DNA from 2 places in the Marinomonas sp. 63XJN7_7_ISO-PGPR-S23-202 genome. Region 2 is predicted to be linked to the other one. Evidence: predicted binding sites of a transcription regulator. Region 2 holds the regulator's gene; the other holds the start of a gene.
The links. Region 2 encodes FliA, which starts transcription of late flagellar genes. Its sites were predicted from a motif close to CTAAAGTTNNNNNNNNNNCNGCCGATA; they were not measured.

Region 1: the regulator FliA is predicted to act here: its motif matches at 7,937-7,963, upstream of flgK (flagellar hook-associated protein FlgK).

Annotation. Positions count from the first base shown of each region.
Region 1 covers NZ_CM149677.1:3,984,912-3,995,882, forward strand. Annotated here, with positions in the region: gene fliD (flagellar filament capping protein FliD) at 1-983, opposite strand, end outside; gene AC0VYG_RS18495 (flagellar protein FlaG) at 1,022-1,378, opposite strand; gene AC0VYG_RS18500 (flagellin) at 1,523-2,632, opposite strand; gene AC0VYG_RS18505 (HD-GYP domain-containing protein) at 2,986-4,545, opposite strand; gene flgL (flagellar hook-associated protein FlgL) at 4,567-5,904, opposite strand; gene flgK (flagellar hook-associated protein FlgK) at 5,909-7,885, opposite strand; gene flgJ (flagellar assembly peptidoglycan hydrolase FlgJ) at 7,991-9,031, opposite strand; gene AC0VYG_RS18525 (flagellar basal body P-ring protein FlgI) at 9,053-10,144, opposite strand; gene AC0VYG_RS18530 (flagellar basal body L-ring protein FlgH) at 10,200-10,971, opposite strand, start outside.
Region 2 covers NZ_CM149677.1:1,162,120-1,173,090, reverse strand. Annotated here, with positions in the region: gene AC0VYG_RS05300 (chemotaxis protein CheW) at 1-977, opposite strand, end outside; gene AC0VYG_RS05295 (ParA family protein) at 984-1,757, opposite strand; gene AC0VYG_RS05290 (flagellar motor protein MotB) at 1,826-2,668, opposite strand; gene AC0VYG_RS05285 (motility protein A) at 2,661-3,398, opposite strand; gene AC0VYG_RS05280 (protein-glutamate methylesterase/protein-glutamine glutaminase) at 3,398-4,462, opposite strand; gene AC0VYG_RS05275 (chemotaxis protein CheA) at 4,489-6,885, opposite strand; gene AC0VYG_RS05270 (protein phosphatase CheZ) at 6,898-7,689, opposite strand; gene AC0VYG_RS05265 (chemotaxis response regulator CheY) at 7,699-8,079, opposite strand; gene AC0VYG_RS05260 (RNA polymerase sigma factor FliA) at 8,135-8,875, opposite strand; gene flhF (flagellar biosynthesis protein FlhF) at 8,973-10,265, opposite strand; gene flhA (flagellar biosynthesis protein FlhA) at 10,366-10,971, opposite strand, start outside.

The sequences.
Region 1 (10,971 bases), 2.4 Mb from region 2:
ACGGAACCTTTTGCACTACTCTTATCTAGAATCGCCTCAAGGCTATTGTAGGACTTGACAAAGGTATTAAGAGAATCTTTGACTGTTTTCTTGTCAGATGTAACCTGAACACTTACTGGTTTTGAAACGGCTAAAGGTTTAATAACCAGTCCAGGAACGGTTTTATCGAAAGTATTAGAATCCTTGAATACTTTAATGCCATCAATAGTAATGATGGCATCTTTCGCATGACCATCTGCAGGCACTGACATACCATGATTGGCACCTTCTGTAGCCACAGAAGATAACGACAAAATATTTTTTGATAATGCAGGCTGCGTAAAGCTTTCAGCATCTGTTTTGCTCAAGGAGTCAGAAATAGGTACTTTGCTCTTAGGCGGAGGGTTGTCAGTCGCCGTTATCTTAAGTGTATTTCCTTTCCCCGCTTTGTCTGAACCAATGGTAAAAAAAGTATGTCCCTTACCATCATCAACAATGTTTGCAGAAACGCCAAAGTTATCTTTGGCGTTATTAATTTGACTTCTTAGGTCTGAAAGGGTTGTTTTTGGTTTAATATCAAGAGTGAAGGAATCCTTTCCGGCTTCAAATTTCAGCTTGCCGCCGTACTCGGCCAACACAGCATTGGCCGAAGGGAAGGTATCCGGTTTAGAAATAGTACGGCTACCTTTTGCAAGCTGCTCTACACCAATTAGATAATTTTCGTTGGACGCAGCGCCACCTGCTGAGACATCAAGAACTTTGGCATTATCAGGCTGATCAATAAGGGTATTATGACCAGTAAACAACATTTGATTGTCAAGCTTGTTGACTGACGCACTAAATTTATCGATGGCGGAGTTAATGGTTCCTAAAGCAGACAGTTTTGCGTTATACCCTTCTATTTTTTGATTGAAGAGTTTTACTTTATCGTCTTTCCTAGCGCTCACCAATTTGTTTACGAGAGAGTCAACATCTACCCCTGACCCTAATGAGCCTACCGCCATAATAAATCCCCTGATGCAGGTGCATCATCTCTATACACTTACGCTTGGCCGTTAAAAAGAACACCTTTAATATCACTCACTTGCGTAGCAACGTCATGAATTTGTTTAGACATTTTTAGATATTCTTCCGTCGGTATCTGTCGTACAACATTACCCGTAGACTGATCGACGACTCGTACAATACTATCACGACCATCATCTGACATTTCAAATTGAAGACGAAGATTGAGTTGCGATAGATTTTTATTCATCTGTTCAATATCATCTGGGCGAATTTTCTGAGAATCAGCAGCCCCTTGACCATCTTCTTTTTTATTATGGGTTGCATTTGCTCCAGAAGAGTTCTGAACAGTTGCTCCTTCAGATTGACGATGAGCACGTACTTCGTCGCCCATGCGTTGATCCTTCCTAAATTGCAAACTACTAAATGTCTGGTTTGAAGCATCAGTTGAATTAATCGACATACTATATGCCCTCTATTAGCAAAACAACCTAGTAGCCACTATAGACTACTAGGTTATTTTTGCCGTTGAGTTATCTTAGCCCAATAATGACAACGCTGTTTGTGGACGCTGATTTGCTTGAGCTAAAATAGAAGAGCTAGCTTTCTGAAGAATTTGCGCATTGGTTAATGCTGCAGTTTCTTTAGCATAATCAGTATCTTTAATACGAGCACGAGCAGAAGATACATTCTCAGAGATATTACTCAAGTTATTGATAGTAGCACCAAACCGGTTTTGAACCGCACCCAACTCAGCACGTTTAGAGTCAATCGCTTGAACCATACCATCGATAATAGATATCATACTCTGGGCATTAGCCATACTTGTCACTGAAGGCGTTGCAAAACCTTTTGATGGGTCACCAAAGTTGCGAGATCTATCTGGCACTTGAGGTGGTTTTGGCGCATTTGGATCAACATATACTTCGCCACGAGCTTGAGCCTCAGCACGTGCTTTGATTTCAGGGTCAACATATGTTTTACCTTCTTTCTCTGCCGCGGCTTTGTCAGCTGCTTTCTGTTGGGCTTTTTGGGTGTCATAAGCTTGCAAGCGAACTTCATAGCTCTCTTGTGCTTTTTTGTAATCATTCTCCTTCTTAGCATCAGAAGACAAACCATCCATGGTAAAGCCGCCGTTGTCTGCGTAATCTTTATTATCGCCTTTGGTCATATCAAAACTAATCGTTTGATTTGAGTCCGCACCGACTTGGAACACACCTTTATAGGTACCATCAAGTAAGTTACGACCACCAAAAGTAGTATCAGACGCAACACGGTTAATCTCAGTTGACAACTGGTTAACCTCTTGTTGAATCGCTTTACGGTCTTGGTTTGTGTTTGAACCGTTAGCAGCTTGAATAGAAAGAGTACGCATACGCTGCAGCATGTTGGTCGATTCATTCAAAGAACCTTCAGCTGTTTGAGCAACAGAAATACCATCATTCGCGTTTCGTACTGACTGGTTCAAACCATTAATCTGGGAAGTTAAACGGTCGCTAATTTGCAAACCAGCAGCATCATCAGCAGCACTGTTTATACGGTTACCAGACGATAGGCGCTCGTACGCTTTATCCAATGCTTTACCCGATTTCATCAGCTGGTTCTGAGCATTTAAAGAAGAAGTATTTGTGTTTACATATAAAGCCATTTTGCTTTCTCCTGAGTGATAAAAAAGAGAGATAACGCTCTAAAATCAACTTGGCACTCACATACACCGCGATCTACCAAATGCTCGTTTGAATTGTGTTATCAAACTCCATATACCCTTTATCGACACTCTATTTTCAATCTTTAACCTTTTTTTCTATTTTTTTCTATTTTCTCTGAAAGCCCTTTACATTGAGGATAACAAAGGCCAATACGCCAAGAATCCCCACGATCGTATGTAAAAAATGACTATTTAAATCTTATTTACAATTTACTACAAACAAAAAAATACTCATGACAACAACAGGTCGTCGTGATACGGCGCATGCAGCATGTCTATAGAGGGAAAGTACATTAAGAAAGGTAGTTAATAAACTGAATTCCCAAAGACTGAGGCACAATATCTTTGATGATTTTAGTGCTCTCCTGAGAGTAGCCGGGTTTACTCAGATCAATATCTGATACCGCAATGAAACTCTTATGAGTCAGGCTATACACCTGACGAACTAAAGCAGGCTCCAAAGAAGCATTTAGGGTCAATACAAAACCTACGCGACCATTCGACAACACAATACAGGAGCCCACTGGTATTTTTCCAATGCTTTTTAGAAAAACCTCTAAGAGAGATTTATCAAATGCCAGTCCTGCCTCTTTTTTTAATTGCTGACGCGCTCGCAATGGTCCCATGGACTGCTTGTGAACTTGCTCCGAGGTCATAGCATCATAAGCATCAATAATGCCAGCTATTTTTCCGTACACAGAGATTTCTTGATCCTGCTTTCCATGGGGATACCCCGCACCATCCACTCTTTCGTGGTGATCGATCAACATTTGGTAAGCCACTTTAGGGATACTGTCACTCTGCTTAAACATTTGCTCACCAAATGTGATGTGTTTTCGAAACAAGTCAAATTCGGCCTCCGTCATTTTTCCTGCCTTATGGCTGATGGCCATGGGCAAACGAAAACGCCCCAGATCAAAAAGTAGACCACCCAATGCAATGGCTTCAATATAGGGCTCAGATAATGCTAAGGCTTTGGCAAAATGAATACCCAATACCGCTACCCCCATTGCATGTTGCTCTAGGTAAGTAGAAGCGTCTTTTATATGACGAATAGCAAGCAGAGCAAAAGAGTTACGGGTATAAGATTGCATCAATTGCTGACAAAATGCCCGTAGTTTATCTATGTCTAATGGGGAGCCCGTTTTAGCTATGTCTGCCTGATCCCTGAGTAAAAGGTAACCATCATCAAACAACTTTAGCGCTTTGATAACCTCATCATTAAATGAAGTCGGTGCCAGTTTTTTCTCTGCTAAGCTGGTCTTAGCTTGACGTTGTGAAGACAAGGAGGTCGATGCGTTTTCCTGAGACTCGTCCGTTTCTTTTTCAGCTTTTTCTGCTCTATTTCCCTTTTTTGTCTTATCCGCTTGTTGTGCCTTATAAGCGAGAATGTACTCACGGGTATTATCATCAAGCTCTTGACGGAAATACTTAAACAGACTTTGACCTTTATTGGCTTTATCCCGCCAATCTTTGGTGGTTAATGAACTATGAATCTTCTTTAAGCTTTTTACTGTTTTCCCTTGAGTCATGGAGTAGCACAGCAACAAAAATCGTTCTTGTGCGTCATACAGACGCTCTCGCTTTGTATTCAATAGTTTTTCAAAGGTAAAAGAAGGGTCATAGGGCAAGAAGTCGGTTTCTAATGCAGGCCTTACTAAATCAAACGTCACTTGACGCATGGCGACACTAGCAATACGACTTTTTCTCCCACGTGTTCGGATCAAACTACGAATATGTTTGTGATTAAGAACTTCACTCTTAATGCCAAATTGACTGAGAATTTCATCAAGGTTAAAGAACCCTGAACTCAAATCAGTCCCAAAACATGACTCCACTTGAAACGCTGACATCACTCACTACCTTCCAAGCCATCAAATTTTGTTGAATAAAGACAAATTATTCATTCTAGTAAATAACTTCTGCGAAGCATTTAAGGCCGTTTCAGACGAGGATAACTCAGTCGCTGCTTTTCCCATATCCAGCCCAGCCACCCGCTCCTGAGCCATGGTATTGGCCATCTGGTTCGCTGTGGAAAAATCACCCCGTTCCGTCATGCTATTGAGCCTCGCTCCCACCATTGAGCGCACGCGGCCAATCGATGTCTGAGTATTATTAATACTGACTTGCCCATTTTTCAAAGCAATGTCGAGAGCGTCACTTGATGCATGAGGGTCTTTCATCACTTTTATTGTATTACGTAGCACATTGACCACATTGTCACGCTCAGGTTTATTAAAATCAACGTCAACAATCGCCCCCGGGGGACCTTTTAACGAAAAAGACATCCCGTGAATAGTGAGTTTTTTGTTCGGATCATAGGTACCTGAGGAAATAATATTACCTGCAGAGTCGGCAAAAAAATACCGCCCTTGTAGACCAGAATGATTTTTATCATCGCCTTGGTCATCCTTGTTAGCGGCATTATTATCACTACCATGAAGTGCTCTTTGGTTCGCTAAAGCCTGAATTGCAGCGGCATCGGGTTTAGTCATGGACAAAGGTGTTGTGGTCAGCACAAAGTGGTTATTATCTTTATTGGTGGCACTAAAGTGGCTTTTAAAAAACTTATCAAAGTCATCCTGATTAGTGACGTTTGAAACCACATCAGTGTTCCCCACCCTTAACTTACTGGAAAACCTATTACGTTTCCAAACATCTTCAAAAATGTGTTTACCAGAATCGCTCACTGCCACCTTACGATTCTCTGAAATTTGTGCAAAATTTTGCCCCTCGTTACCAGCCCATTTAAAGGTACCATCAGGTAAATGAGTAAAAGCTGGGGCTTGAGTCTTAGTCCCTGAAAAAATATAGCTACCATCCGCACTGCGTGAGTTCATCAAATCTTCCATAGAGTCCACCATGGAAGAAACTTGATCGGCAATCGCGCCGATATCCTGATGCGTATTCGCCGTATTATCCGCTTGAATCAACATGGTTTTAGCTTCATCTAGTAGGCCATTATAACTCTGCAAGGCCACTTCTTCGTACTCCAAATGGCCTTTCGCCATTTTCATGTTGTTATCATACTGCTTTAAAGACTGATTGCTCGACTCATATTGCAGCACCTCCCGCGCGCCAACAGGATTATCGCTAGGAGAAACAATACTGGTGTTTTCAGTAATTTTCTTTTGAATATCCATCACACGATCATTCGCCTGACTAATAGCACGGCTGGACTGACCGTATATTTGATTATTAGTGACTCTCATAAACTTACCTCATCGCCGCTAATAGTGTATCAAATGTACTTCGGGCTGCCGTGATCACTTGCGCGGAAGCGGAATACGCCTGCTGGTACTTTAGTAGATTAACGGCTTCCTCATCCAAGCTGACTCCAGACACAGAATCACGTCTCGCAATACTTTGATTCATAACCACATTACTCGACTCTTTATTGGTTTCCAACGATGCCGTTTTGCTCCCGACAGAGGCGACAAGGTCAGCAAAAGACTCAGATAAGGACGTTTTTCCTCCAATAAGAGGTTTGTCCTGCAAAGACACTAATTTTAAACCGTTATAATCGTCTGCAGCCCCCGTAAATTGAGGACCTAAATTAAATTCATCTCCCGCCTTAGGACTTCCCTTCAGAGACAAATCAAAACCAGCCTCTTTTGCTAATCCAGCCTGAGCTAGAAGGTCTTTAAAATTCGTCATGTTATCGACTTTTGCTAAAGCCTTTCCACTACCATCACGGACTTCGAAAGAATGATCCCCCGTAAACAGGATACTATGTGGGGCATTTTGATAGAGTTCATCACTACTCTTAAAGGCAGAATGATCAGGATTAGTATTTGTAACAGACGTTAACGTGAGTTTCGCGTCCGACATATTGTTTGGATTCGTTTGTACGCCAATGGGGGCTCGAAGTGCCAAATCTTCTCCACCATTAGCCTGTAAAGACAATCCTGTCGCAGCGCCTTCTGTTGGTGAAAAGTTGTATACATCATTAATCGAATATTTACTGGTATCCCCCAAACGAATATCGAAACCGAGACCAGGCACCCGATAATAGCCTTTATCATCCGGTTTCATCGTACTAGTGTTAATCTCCGTGACATGCTTTCTGAGATGACCATGCTCATCATAGGCCTTAATCAAAAAACGGTTGTTATCGGCCTTTGATAACTCATAGGTATCGGTGGTTATTTCAGCGGATTTTCCAGGAGTCACTCGCACCGCCAGCCCCGATGCATTGCCAATATTATGTTGCCCGGGATGAAAACTGATGCGACCAATACGAAATAGATCCTGTCCAAAATTACCATCACCGTCCAAACCAAGCTTATTTTGTTGGTTCATCTGGTCGGCGATAGCGATCGCACTTTGTCCTAATAAACGATCCGATTTCACAGCAAAGTCGGCACTATAATCGACCAAAGCACCAATAGAGCCACCTAAGTTTTCGTTATTGACGCCCACTTGGTATTTACCAAAATCAATGTAGAGTTTCTTGTTTTGTGGGTTTTTAGGGTCTTCTTCGACTTTAAGCTTAGTGGGTGTTTTATCCATCACCAGAGGCTGTCCATTAGCAAGAGCCACTGTCATGACGCCTGTTTTAGAGTAATCCACTTTGACATGCAAATAGCCAGAAAGCTTTTTAGCCAGCTCTTCTTGCCTGTCCCGCAGTTCATTGGCAGGTGAAGTGGATTGGCTTTCTTCTTTGAGAATATCGCCATTCAACTGTGCAATTTGCCCAGTAATATTATTCAACTCCGCCACAGAAGTTGATAAGCGCTTATCGGCAATGGTTTTTTGTTCACCCACCAAATTAGACAGGGTGTGGTAATGCTGAACCAAATCCTTAATATTGGAAAAGGCAATGTCACGTAAGGAAGAGGAAGTTGGGTCATTATTGGCGTCTTGTATAGCCTTAAACGTCTTACTTAAATAAGAATTCAAAGAAACACTTTTTTCCCCCAACAATTGGTCTGATGTCGACATAATGGAGTGATAAGTATCATAGTATGAGTATGTAGACACATCATTGCGCACCTGTTCATTGACAAATTTATCAACAATACGTGCGGTATCTTTAATCCTAACGGTGCCATTGGCTTCTGCAATGGTAGAGGTTCTCTGGCGGCTATAACCAGCAGTATCCACATTCGATGTATTTTGACCGGTCGTATCAATACGGGCCCGACTACTCTGCAGGCCAGACAAACCAATCGCATATAAATTTGAGCCCATGCTCACACCTCTAAGGATAATTTCTAAAATGACACCTACGCCATAACGACTTATCGACTGCTAACGCAAGAACTTTACCCGATACAAAAGAAAACTAACGCTGACCTATAAAGACTCAAACCACTTACTAGACAGAATATGATCTATCTTTTGTGCATACTCAGGATCGGTTGCATAACCACCTTTTTGCAATGAGGCGGCGAACAAAGATGGATCATTGCCCGACTTCAAAGCGTCTTTATACCGTTCATCAGCGGTTAAAAAGTTGGCATAATCATTGAAGCTTTGCGAAAAAGAGTCGTAAGCACGAAATGCTGCTTTTTCACGCTGGGCGATACCATGGCGAAACTCTAGCGTATTCACCACCGCACGATCACCATTCCAACGATGATCCGCCTTAATGCCAAATAAATTATAACTGGCCGTTCCATCGTCCTTCGCTATGGGGTGTTTCCCCCAACCAGTTTCCAACACAGCCTGCGCCAATATTGCCTTAGCACTCACACCCAGCTTTTCTGCTACGGCTTTTGCATGAGGCCACATGGCTTTTACAAAAGCCTCTGGGGAATCAAACGCAACAGACTGCGCCGTCGGCTTAGTCGCTTCCACTTTACCATTAGGTAAGGAAGGGGAGTGACTAACAGCAGGATCTTTGGCCGAAGAACTCGGACTGGATGGATTAATCGTTGCCCCCGACGCTTCTTTTTGTGTGGCTTTTAAAAACTCAGTAGAAGCTTGGTGGGCCAACGCTTTCACCCGCACCAAATCCTGATTAGAAACCCGCTTAATAAAATCATTGTCATCAGAAGCACTTGCTTTATGAGCCTTTGGGTGTTGCGCCTGATACTCACGAATCAGCGCCTCGGATACCCCAAAACCACCCGTTTTGGCCAATACTTGCGCCATTTGGTCATCCATCATACCTTGATACTGCTTCGTTTGTTGACTAGAAAACAAACCGTCTCCCAAGGCTTCATTACCAGCCCGCATATTTTTTAATAGCATGCCAATAAAAATAGCCTCAAATTTTTGTGAAACTTCCTTAAGAGCCGCTTCTGGATCTTTTTTCGCTTTAGTTTTTAACGATTCCAAAGATGAAAAATCGGCAAAGAAGTCATCAGGATTAGTGGGTGGTAAAGCGTTCATAAGCGTCTCAAATTCTTTTACTTAGATAACGACAAAGTCAGCATTAATGGCTCCAGCTTGTTTTAAACCTTCTAAAATAGCAATTAAATCCCCTGGCGCCGCGCCGACTTGATTCACCGCTCGAACAATGTCATCCAATGACGCTCCTGGAGCAAATGAAAACATATGTCCGCTGTTTTTATCGACTTGAGGATCACCATTTCTGGGGGACACAATCGTCTGCCCTCCTGTTACCGTGCCATTTTGACCCGTTGTTTTTGGCGTATTGCGGATGGTGACCGTCAAACTACCATGGGTAATCGCCGCTGGAGACACTTGCACATGCTGACCAATAATAATAGTGCCAGTGCGAGAGTTAATCACAACCCGTGCACGCTCTTCACCTTGCTTCACATCAAGATTTTCCAGAATCGAAATAAAGGTCACTCGCTGACCTGGATCTCGCGGGGCTCTGACACGAATCGAAGTCGCATCCAAGGCTTCTGCGACCCCTTTTCCTAAAAGGCCATTGATTTTATCCGCCACGTCTTTTGCTGTAGTAAAGTCTGGACGGTTTAAATTAAAAGTTAACGAGTCCCCTGAGTCAAAACTCGTCGGCACCACTCGCTCAACACTGGCGCCATCTGGAATACGGCCAACCGTCGGCACACTTAATGAATTTCTCGAACCATCAGAACCATTATTTCCAAAACCACCAACAATCACATTACCTTGTGCGATAGAATAAACTTGCCCATCCGCCCCTTTCAAGGTAGACAGCAAGAGCGTACCACCGCGAAGGCTTTTTGCGTTACCAATTGAGGAAACGGTCACATCAATCTTTTGTCCTGGTTTAGAAAATGCAGGCAAAGTGGCCGTCAATGACACAGCCGCAACGTTTTTAGAGGTCGCGCTCACGCCAGCAGGCAAAGTCACTCCAAATCGTGACAGCATGTTAGCAAAGCTCTGATTGGTAAAAGGCGTACTGTCACCGGTTCCATCTAACCCAATCACCAGACCATAGCCAAACAATTGGTTATCTCTAACCCCTTGAACACTGGCAATGTCTTTTAAGCGTTCAGCTTGCACCCCGAAGGACGCAATCAACAAAAAGACGAGAGCTAACTGTTTCATGTTCGTAACCACCTATAAAAAACGATTGATCGAATGATTGCTATTCGGACACCCATTACCTTGGCGCGTCAGGACTATTTAAAAGACGAGTCACCCAGCCTTGTTGACTACCCGCCGCCACATCCCCATTACCTGAATAGGTAATACGAGCATCTGCCACCCGTGAAGAGTCAACCGTATTTTGTGGTGACACATCGGCTTTACGCACTAAACCAGTAAAACGAATGTATTCATCACCTTGATTTAGCCTAAGCCACTTTTCGCCACGGATGGCCAGCAATCCATTCGAATACACCTTATAAACTGTTACCGTAATCGTCCCCGTTAAGCTGTTATCCTGATTCGCCGAGGCACTGCCAGAAAAATTTGTTTTTTGCTGTGGCAACGTGGAATCAGCACGAAGTTTTTGCCCTAATACCGTTGGGTTATCTCCCGTTGCAGACGAGGTCTTCGATATGGTCGCGGCATTATCCTTAGTTGAGGAAGTGCTTTCATTTAAATTGACAGTCAGTATGTCGCCAACCTTGCTGGCTCTCTGATCTCCATACATGACATCACCCATGCTCGTTCTATAAATGCTGCCATTAGGTGCCTGCGCTGGCTTCAATCCATCAGGCTCCACTGGCGCATAATATGGATCATCTTCTTGAATATTCGCTTGAGTTCGTGGAGGCCCCTTCATAGGATCATTTGGATCTGGGACATATCCTTTTCTTTTTGGCTCTTTCGGTTTTTCATCTTTCGCTGGAGGTTTATCAGGAGCGGCTGTGTTGGTTGCAGCATTCGCTACCGCATTACCCACTGCCGCACCTGCAGCGGCTCCCGCC
Region 2 (10,971 bases):
AGGTGTTTTTTAAACCCGTTGTTGGGGTCTTCCAAAAGCTCAATAAAGCCCTGTACATCAAGTATGGCACACATATGATCAATTACCGTACCTGCCAACCAAGGTCGTTTACTCCTATCACTGCGCCACTTCACTTGCGACGGTTCTAGTGAAATGGCTTCGGCCACTTTTTCACAAGCAATAGACCAATCGGATCGATCCAATTGAATCACAAATTTAAAATGCTCTTTTAAATCACCTTGATAGTGATTGGGCATCACCCAACGGGCCGTATCCACAGTACGTAAGTTGAAATCGCCAACATTCGCGACTCCCATAAACCAATCAGGTTGTCCAAAAATGGCGGTAAGTTTGTCATGGCTACTTTGGTGTATACCACCAAGTTCAACTAAAGGAACCGCCATTTTTAGCCCGCCAACGTAAAACAAGAGACATTCAAAACGACTCTTAGCCCAAGGCAAAGGTTCTGTTTTCGCCACCCATCGGCTTTTTATGGGCTCTGGCTCTGGCTCTGGCTCTGGCTCTGGCTCTGGCTCTGGCTCTGGCTCAATAGCCTCTACTTCTGTTGTACTTTCTTGCAAGGCCACTTCTTGCATACCTGAAATGGCATTCTCAAAATCAGCAAAGGAAGCATCTAATGCTTCAAGAGACGCTTCATTATATTCTTTTTCAACGCCCTCCTCCGTTAACCCCCAGTCCTCAAGAGAAGGAGATTCAGAGAAACTATCTTCTGAATCGGTGACCTGCTCCTCTTTTGTTTCTCGTTCTTCAGCGTCTTCTGTAACCTCACCAAATGAATCGTCTATATCTTCTTCATTGACTGTCTTTTCATCCGATGCTTCTTCTAATGCATCCAGTTCGGAAGATTCAGGCTCATTGAAATCAATGATCGTCGCCTCTTGCAGCAAATCATCAAGATATCGCTGCACCGCAAGTTGGGGGCCGACCAATTGATCTTTTGTTTTCGTTTCTTTCATAACCTTTTAACCCGCTGGGTTCAATAAGGAGTCCATCAGACTCGCATACGCTTTTACGCCTCGCGCACTCGCATCAAGCGCAGAAGGAGCCACACCTGCAGTACTGGCGTCGCGTAACTTGGTATCGACGGGGATAACTGAGTGCCACACAAGCTCTTCGTAAGAGTCTTTCAGGCTTCTCAAACTTTTATTGGATGCTTGTGTACGTCGGTCAAATAAGGTCGGTACAATCAAATAAGGAACAGGCCGTTTCCTCGCCCGGTTAATCATGGTCAATGTGCGTACCATTCTTTCCAAACCCTTGATGGCTAAAAATTCGGTTTGTACCGGAATCACCAGCTGTTGGCAAGCCGCCAATGCATTAATCATGAGCACCCCAAGCACTGGCGGACTATCAATCAACACATAGTCATAATCATCCCATAAAATGGCAAGCGTTTTGGAAATCACTAATCCCATACCGCCTTGCGCTTGGGCATGTCGTTCCAAGGTCGCCAACGCCGTTGAAGCAGGCAATAAAGAAAGATTAGGATGGCCCGTCTCTAAAATAAGTTGTCGTGGGAGAGTGTCTGGTATTTTTCCACTGACTTGAAAAAGGTCATAAGCACTATGTTCTATTGAGTCTGGGTCAAAACGGAAATAACTCGTTAATGATCCATGTGGATCAAGATCTACCATCAGAACCCTGTTGCCAGCGTCTGCCAATAATCCTGCCAATGAGACCACCGTGGTTGTTTTACCTACACCACCTTTCTGATTTGCCACTGCCCAAATGTGCACTCTATGTCCCCTGAGTTCTATGCTATTATTTTGCTTACACTTTCATTGCAATCATATACAGTATTGCGCTATTTAAACAAGTAATCATAAAGATTATCGAAGTTACTTTTACTGATTCGCAAGGTGACACGGCGATTTTTTTGCCTATTCGCCTCACTAGTATTACTGACTTTTGGATCTTCACTGGCAAATCCAATTGGCGCGATCAGTTTTGGGTTCACTCCTTGATAAACCAATTCGTCTACGACCGAAGCGGCTCTTAAACTAGACAAATGCCAATTCGATATTAATCGACTCGATTTTACGGGTAAATCATCGGTATTCCCTACCACCAACACAGGGGAGGGATAAGCTTTTAATACCCTTGAAACAGCCATTAACACAGCAACTGCCTCATTCGTCAGTTGATATTCCCCTTCGCCAAACAATAAGCTAGATTGCAATTCCAAATTAACCCAATGTTTTGATTGGCTCACTGCGATTTTTCCTGACTTACTTAACCCTTGAAATTGATTACTAATAGTAGTGTTAAGGACATCATAAATCGTCATCGGTAATGGTGCCGTATTGCTATCTTTCTTCTCTGTCTTAGGTTGTGTAGCTGGAATCATTTTGGTGTCCACCGCGGCCTGATCAGTTGGCTGACCTATAATAGGCTTACCAACGTTAATCGGTTTAATCGACTTTTGTACTGCATCAAACACACCATTCAGCGTTTCGGCTATTTTTTTATTATCACCTTTATGCTGGATAGAAATAGAATAGAGGGCAACAAAGAAGGCAAATAACAAAGTAATAAAATCCGCGTAGGATAACACCCAACGATCTCGACTTTGGCTATTATGTGATCGTTTCTTTTTTAGAACACGTCGACGACGTGAGGGCGCTGGAGCGGAAGCATCATCACTCATAACTTGTTAGCTCTCTCTCTAAACGTTGCGGATGCTTACCCGTAGCAATACCGTAAACACCATCAATCAACAACTGATTATAAAGCAGCTCTTGATCTGCGTAGCCAGACAGCTTTCTAACAATTGGGAAGACAACAAGATTCGCAAAACCCTGCCCATACAGCGTAGAAACAAAGGCTACGGCGATACCATGACCTAGTGCCTCAGGACTATCAAGATTCGCCATCGCTTGAATCAACCCCAATACAGACCCCATAATCCCGAGCGTCGGCGCATAACCTCCAATGGATTCAATAAAGGTCACACTGGACATCCGGCGGTCGTGGATGCGATTAGCTTCATCATTCAAACGATCCGCCAATTCCTCTGCTTCATCGCCATCGATAGCCATTTGAAAAGCCCGCATAGCAAACTCATTAGAGAGCAGCTCTATGTCACTTTCTAAGGCTATTAAGGAGAGGCGCCTTGCCTTATAAGCCAAGGTAATCATGGTAGATCTAGCAAAGGAGAAATCAAAGGTGGGGGGAAACAGGCTCCACTTAGCCAGAGAAATCGCTCTTGAGGCGTCTTGAATACTACTTTGCATCAAAGTTGCACCAAAACTCCCCAAAATCACAATAATTGCAGAAGGCAGATTAAGGAGGAGAATCACTTCTCCTCCGCCAAGCCAGTTAGATAAAAAGACAGAGCCAAACGCAAGAAGCAGTCCAGCCAGCGTCACCAAATCCACTAGCTAACCTCACGCGCTAGGCGCTCACCAATATGACTAAGGTCGATAATATCATCAGCCAAATTGGCTTTTTCTACTGCCATTGGCATACCATATATGACGCAGGACTCTTCACTTTGGATCCAGACTCGGGAGCCGGAGTTTTTCAGCATACGTGCACCTTCTCGACCATCAACCCCCATGCCTGTCATGACAACAGACAGTACTTTACCAGGATAACATTTAGAGGCAGACCCAAACGTCACATCAACTGAGGGCTTATAATTAAGTCGCTCATCACCATCCAGAATACGGACACAGCCGCCATTGCGAGGATCCACCATCATTTGCTTACCACCCGGTGCCAGTAAAGCAACCCCAGCTTGCAGTCGATCGCCGTCTTTGGCCTCTTTCACGGTAATTTTACAAATATTATTTAGCCTTTCAGCAAATGCACCCGTAAACGCAGCAGGCATATGCTGAACCAGCACCAAAGGAGCTGGGAAATTAGCAGGTAATTTTGTGAGTACCGCTTGAAGGGCCATTGGCCCACCTGTCGAAGTACCTATTGCGACCAAACTCACTTTCTTTCTAGAACGCGGGATAATCACCCCACGATCTGTGACGATAGGTTTTGGGGCCTCACGTGGCGCAAGACTCTGAACAGGGGCCCTTGATCCGCCAAGACGCGTTCGAGAAACAGTCAACACCCGTTCAACTAACGTATGCTTTACCACCGTAGAATCTCGGGAAATATCCTCGAAATTCTTCGGCATAAAATCAACCGCGCCCGCTTCAAGCGCATCAAGAGTGACTTTTGCCCCTTCATGCGTTAAGGACGAAAACATTAACACAGGCGTTGGCTTGAGCTTCATAATATTGGCAACTGCGGAAATACCATCTAAAACGGGCATTTCGTAGTCCATTGTCACCACATCTGGCGACAATGATTGCACTTTATCAACCGCTTCCTTGCCGTTATTAGCGGTCCCAACAACGGTTAATCTTGGATCTGCTTCAAAAATTTCTACTAGACGACGTCGGAAAAAACCGGAGTCATCTACGACCAGTACCTTTACCGGCATACTGCCACTCCCAAATCAAAATCTACCTACCTAGAGGCGTAACTCTTTAGCATGCTAGGTACATCAAGAATTAATGCAATACGGCCATCACCAGTAATCGTCGCACCAGCCATACCAGCGGTTCCTTGTAACATTCGACCCAGAGGTTTAATCACCACCTCTTCTTGTCCAACCAACTGATCCACTACAAAGCCAACTTCATTAATGCCCACCTGAACCACAACCACATGCGCTTCTTCTGGTGTCGTGTCGCGCGTTCCGCCTTTAATTAACCAACTCTTAAGATGGAAGATTGGAAGTGTTTTCCCTCGAATAACGACCACTTGCTGACCATCTACAATGTTGGTTTTTTGTAGATTCAAGTGGAATATTTCATTCACACTAACAAGCGGGAAAGCAAATGATTGATCGGATAAAGTCACCATCAAGGTCGGCATGATCGCCAAGGTCAATGGAACTTTAATAATAAAGCGTGATCCCTGCCCTAGGACAGATTTAATCTGTAACGTGCCATTTAGCTGAGAAATTTTCGTTTTAACAACGTCCATTCCCACACCACGACCCGATACATCTGTAATCTCTACCTTAGTTGAAAAGCCTGGAGCAAATATTAGATTGAAGGCCTCTTCGTCTGATAATCTTTCAGCGGCATCTGCATCCACCAAGCCTTTTTCTACGGCTTTCTTACGTAGCACATCAGGATCCATACCCGCACCATCATCATCGATGGATAGCAGAATATGATCGCCTTCCTGCTCAGCAGACAAAATAACATGACCAACTCGCGGCTTACCCTTAGCTTCCCGTACATCAGGTGCCTCGACACCATGGTCAACAGAGTTTCTCACTAAGTGAACAAGCGGATCGGCAAGTGCTTCTACTAAGTTTTTGTCTAGATCCGTATCTTCCCCACGAAGCTCAAGATTCACTTCTTTCTTCAGATTTCGAGCCAAATCACGCACCACGCGAGGAAACTTACCGAATACCTTTTTGATAGGCTGCATTCGGGTCTTCATCACGGCATTTTGTAAATCACCCGTTACCACGTCAAGGTTAGAAACCGCCTTACCCATGGACTCGTCTTCACTTTGCAACCCAAGACGTACCAGACGATTTCGCACCAAAACAAGCTCACCCACCATATTCATGATGTCGTCAAGCCGTTTAGTATCCACTCGAACCGTTGCTTCTTGTGTTACTGGTACACCTGCAGCTTTATCTTTTGCATGATGATTCGATGGCGGAGGAGTATTTTCTGCCTTAGACGCTTTAGGAGCAGCAGGCTTAGGCTCCGCTTTGGGTTCCGCCTTCTTAGGGGCTACTTTCGGTTTCGCTGGCGCTTCTTTCTTAGCACTAGCCGTTCCAGTGTCCCCTTTAGGTGCCCCCTTCTTACCATGAAGACTATCCAGTAAAGACTCAAACTCATCTTCTGTAATCAAATCTGAATCAGCACTAGAAGCACTTGGTTCGCTGTTCGACTTTTTGTCTTCTGAAGGGGCAACGTCTTCTGTTGCGCTAGCTTCTGTTGCCTTATTTTCCTGAGCTTGATCAGTACTATCTAGACCAGGCGCACTTCCACCGTGTAATTGGTCGAGTAATTTTTCAAACTCGTCTTCCGTAATTTCATCAGACTCGGCAGACGGTTCTTCTGATACACTTTCGGAATGATCGTTACTTTTAGCCTCCTTGGCACTGTCAATGTCAAGACCCGGCGCACCATTACCATGCAGTTTATCAAGCAACTGATCAAATTCATCCTCGGTAATTTCATCAGACGCATCACCTGAACTCACCTCTGCTTCTGCGGCTTTACTGTCTGGGGTATCCTCTCCTCCTAGCGCATTAAGCAAAGACTCAAATTCATCGTCGGTAATATCTGCAGGTTCTTCCGCCCCACTCGCCTCGGATGAGTCATCGATTAGCTCTTCTTCAACAACTTCGTCTTCTTCAGTAGCCGCGATGCTTTCATCAGATAACTCATCGTCTTGCTCTTCATCGGCAGCATCGCTCCCCCCGGCTAATTCTTCAGCCGTCGGAGGTTTTGCATACACACTAAGAGCCTGAATCAGATCTGGATCAGCACGTTCGGGTTCATTACCAGAACGAACGGCTTCAAACATTTCATTGACGGCATCAAGAGCCTGCAGAACCACATCCATCAAGTCGGAATTAATAGTCCGCTGGCCATTACGTAAGATATCAAATACGTTTTCCGCATAATGACAACAATCGACCAGTGCCGTTAACTGTAAAAAACCCGCTCCCCCTTTAACGGTATGAAACCCCCTAAAGATAGCATTCAATAACTGCTTATCGTCTGGGTTTTGCTCTAGATCTACTAATTGTTCGGAAAGCTGTTCCAGGATCTCTCCAGCTTCTACCAAAAAATCCTGTAAAATTTCTTCATCGACCTCGAAACTCATCCTCAGCTCCCTTTAGAAACCAAGACTTGATAGCAAGTCGTCTACTTCGTCTTGACTATTCAGTACTTCTGGGTTGTTTTGTTTATTAATAGCTGGACCATGACCACGAGTGTCGTCGTGCTCGGCTTCACTATCGTCATGCTCCATTCCGGAGATACTATCAACACGTCCTGCAACAGCAACGAGATGCACAAGGCGTTCTTCTACATCTCGAATTAGATCATTTACTCTCGTAATTACTTGGCCAGTTAAATCTTGATAACCTTGCTCTAAAAGAATTGTATTTAGGTTGGAATGTAAGGTCGTCGCACTGTCATCCGCATACTTTAAAAACCCATCAATACGCTTATACAATTCGCGAAACTCTTGAGGCGATAAATCACGTTGAATCAAACGATTCCAATCTTTTCTTAATGCTCTTGCTTGGCTTTGTAATTCACTCGCAACAGGAACACTTCCATCCACCATATCCATGGTCTTATTGGCCGCTGAACTTGTTAATTCAATAACATATTTCAACCGATCAGAGGCATCTGTAATTTTAGTATTACCAGATTCAGAATGCCCTTCACCCACCACCAAGTCCATTGAATCAACTTGAAAATCGCGAATTGCGTCATGGAGACTTCTTGTTAGCGTCCCGACTTCTTTATAGAAACTATTATGTCGAGCCTCGCTAAGCTCTTGAATAACCTTTATCGCACTACTAAAGTCACCGACTTCAATATGATTCAAAAGATCAACAGCACCATCCTTCACTAGGGATTCAAAATCCCCCAAGCCTGATTCAAGTTTCTTTGACATCAAAAGCCCCTATTTAGCAGCATCTATTCGTTCGAATATTTTCTCAATTTTTTCTTTGAGTGCGACGGCAGTAAAAGGCTTAACAACATAACCATTTACCCCGGCTTGAGCCGCAGCAATAATCTGATCACGTTTGGCTTCCGCTGTTACCATCAATACAGGAATACTTTTAAGTTTATCATCAGCCCTAACCGCTCGAAGCAATTCAATTCCTGTCATGCCGGGCATATTCCAATCGGTTACTAGGAAGTCAATTGTCCCTGCTTGAAGAATCGGTAATGCCGTCGTTCCATCATCCGCTTCAACTGTATTGGTAAATCCCAAATCCCGTAACAAGTTTTTGATGATACGTCTCATTGTCGAGAAATCATCAACAATCAGGATCTTCATGTTTTTATCCAATGCAACCTCCACAACCCAAAGGTAGTATTTCACAATTCATAATTTAATCTCGCCAATCACTTAATCGAGCTCTTAATCTAAGAGCAGCCTGACTATGAATTTGACTGACCCTCGATTCACTAACACCTAAAACCGCGCCAATTTCTTTTAAATTCAATTCATCATTATAATATAAAGATAAGACCAGTTTTTCTCTTTCTGGTAATTGATCAATTTCATTTGCTAATTGATCTTGAAACCCACTTTCTTCAGCCAAAAAGTAAGGGGTAGAACTTACTTCATCACTGAATGTATCTAGTACACCGCCATCATCCGACTCCAACATTTCTTCATAGCTAAACAGCTGTGTCGTCATCGATGAGTGAATGATATCGTGGTATTCCTCAATACTGATATTCATATGGGCCGCTACTTCCATATCGGAAACATCACGCCCAGCTTTAGCCTCGAGTTCTTTAATGGCAGCACTTACCGCTCGTCCATTGCGCCTTACCGAGCGAGGAGCCCAATCGGTCTTACGAATTTCATCCATGATAGAGCCACGAATCCGGATGCCAGCATAGGTTTCAAAACTGGCGCCCTTATCAGACTCAAAACGTTTATAGGCCTCTATCAACCCCATCATTCCGGCTTGCGTCAGATCGTTTACGTCCACAGTATTGGGTAAACGCGCTAATAAGTGATAAGCGATTTTTTTTACTAAATAGCCGTATTGCTCGACAATGGCATCAATCGATAATGTCGCTTTTCTAGTATAGGTGTCGTATCCGTTTTTGGTCTGCATAAAAATAAATCAGCAACCTTTTACTATTTGAGTCTGATGCACAGAATAACTGTACTACATAGTTCCGTATCGCGCTCATCCAAATAACATAATTTTACTAACTACCATATCTTAGTGACCCATAGATCTGGCTGTAGTGCTCTGCGGTATAAACAGCTCGGCTGATTAAATTGTGCGCACGAGCAGGTTCTATATCATCTGGAATTCTTTGTCCATCGGCGATGTAAACAACAGGTAAACCCTCTTCGATAACCACGCTAATAGCTTCACCAAGAGACGCTGACTCGTCTAATTTACTTAATACACACCCATCTAGCTGAACTTGAGAATACACGTCAACGACAGACTTAAGCACCTGTCTTTGACTTGTACAAGGTAAAACTAACAGTTTTTTCAAACTGGAACGTGCTCTTTTGATCATTAGCAATTGTCGTTCAAGGTTAGAATCCCTTGGATTCATCCCCGCAGTATCCACTAAAACTAAAGAATAATGAGCGTATTTAGCAAGTACTTCATTTAAATCAGAGTATTCATTCACGACTTCTACCGGAACATTTAAAATGCGACCAAAAGTACGTAATTGCTCATGAGCGGCAATCCGATAGGTATCGGTTGTCACCAACACAATACTGTCTGAACCGTATTTTAAAACATGCTGGGCCGCAATTTTACCAATAGAAGTCGTTTTTCCTACCCCTGTCGGCCCCATAAAAGCAATGCATCCTTTCAGTTCTGCCGAACTTGAGCGCACAGGAATATAATCCGCAAGATGAGCAAGCAATCGATTCCAATCATCCTCTCGGCCTTTTAGATCGATATCATCTAAAAGACGAGAGGTCACCAAATCAGACAAGCCCAGGCGCTTTAACTTCTCTCGGGCTTTCGCCTCAACGGAGTTTTCTTTAGGTTGCGTCGTCGACTGCTGGCGCTGTTGCTCCAACATTTCTTTAACACGATGTAGCTCCTGCTCCATAGCATGAAGTTGGTTAACACTCTCTTTATTCTGTTTTAGAGAAAGCGCTTCTTCCAATACTGGTTCATCTTCATCCTCTTCAAGAGGCGGCATACTAAATGATGGCGATGATGATTTAGGACTGGTGTCTGTTGGCGTTTGCTGCTTTGCCTTTTCTATACGTTCAAAATACTCAGCCGAAGGATCTTGATAAGCCTCTTTTTGACGCTCTTCAGAGGGTCTATATGTTGATGTAGAAGGCTTTTTTTGCACCATACTAGAAGGCAAAGAACCATCATAGTCCAACGCAATGACAATCTCTATCTCACCAGTAGGGAGGCGTTGATTCGATAAAATAACCGCATCAGGGCCCACAGCGTCACGGACTTTCCGTATCGCTTGGCGCATGTCGGGAGCTCGAAACCGCCTAATTTGCATGTATAATGGAATCCTTTTAGTGTATTTAGCCTTACAAATCCATAGCTTACCCGAAAGACTTTGATAAATATAGAGACTAATTGATCACAATTGCTACAGACTATTGACCAATCACACCTACAACAGTAATTCGTTTATGGTCTGGCACTTCTTGGTAAGATAAAACGGACATATTCACCATACCATAGCGCATAAAGCGTGCTAGCATTGGTCTGATTGGCGCTGACACTATCAGTATAGGTGTATTTCCCATTGCTTCCTGCTGTTCTGCAGACTGTTTAAGGGAAGATTGTAACTGCTCGGCCATTTTCGGCTCTAAAATAAGTGCTTCTTCATTCTTAATACCTGATTGCTGACTCTGCTGAACTGTTTGCATCAGCATTTTTTCTAACTGAGGATCAAGCGTCAGCACAGGAATCTCCTCTACCCCATCCGCCAAAGTTTGAATAATCAAACGAGACAAGGCCGTTCGAACGGCTGCGGTTAATACCATAGGATCCTGGCTTTTCGGCTGCACCCCCATGATGGCTTCAGCAATGGTCCGCATATCACGAAGCGGAACCCCTTCAATCAATAAGTTCTGCAATACTTTTAACAAGATGCTCAAAGGAATCGTATTCGGCACCAATTCCTCAGCCAGCTTCGGATTATATTGTTTGAGCAAGCTAAGCAATTGCTGGACTTCATCGTGACCAATTAATTCATA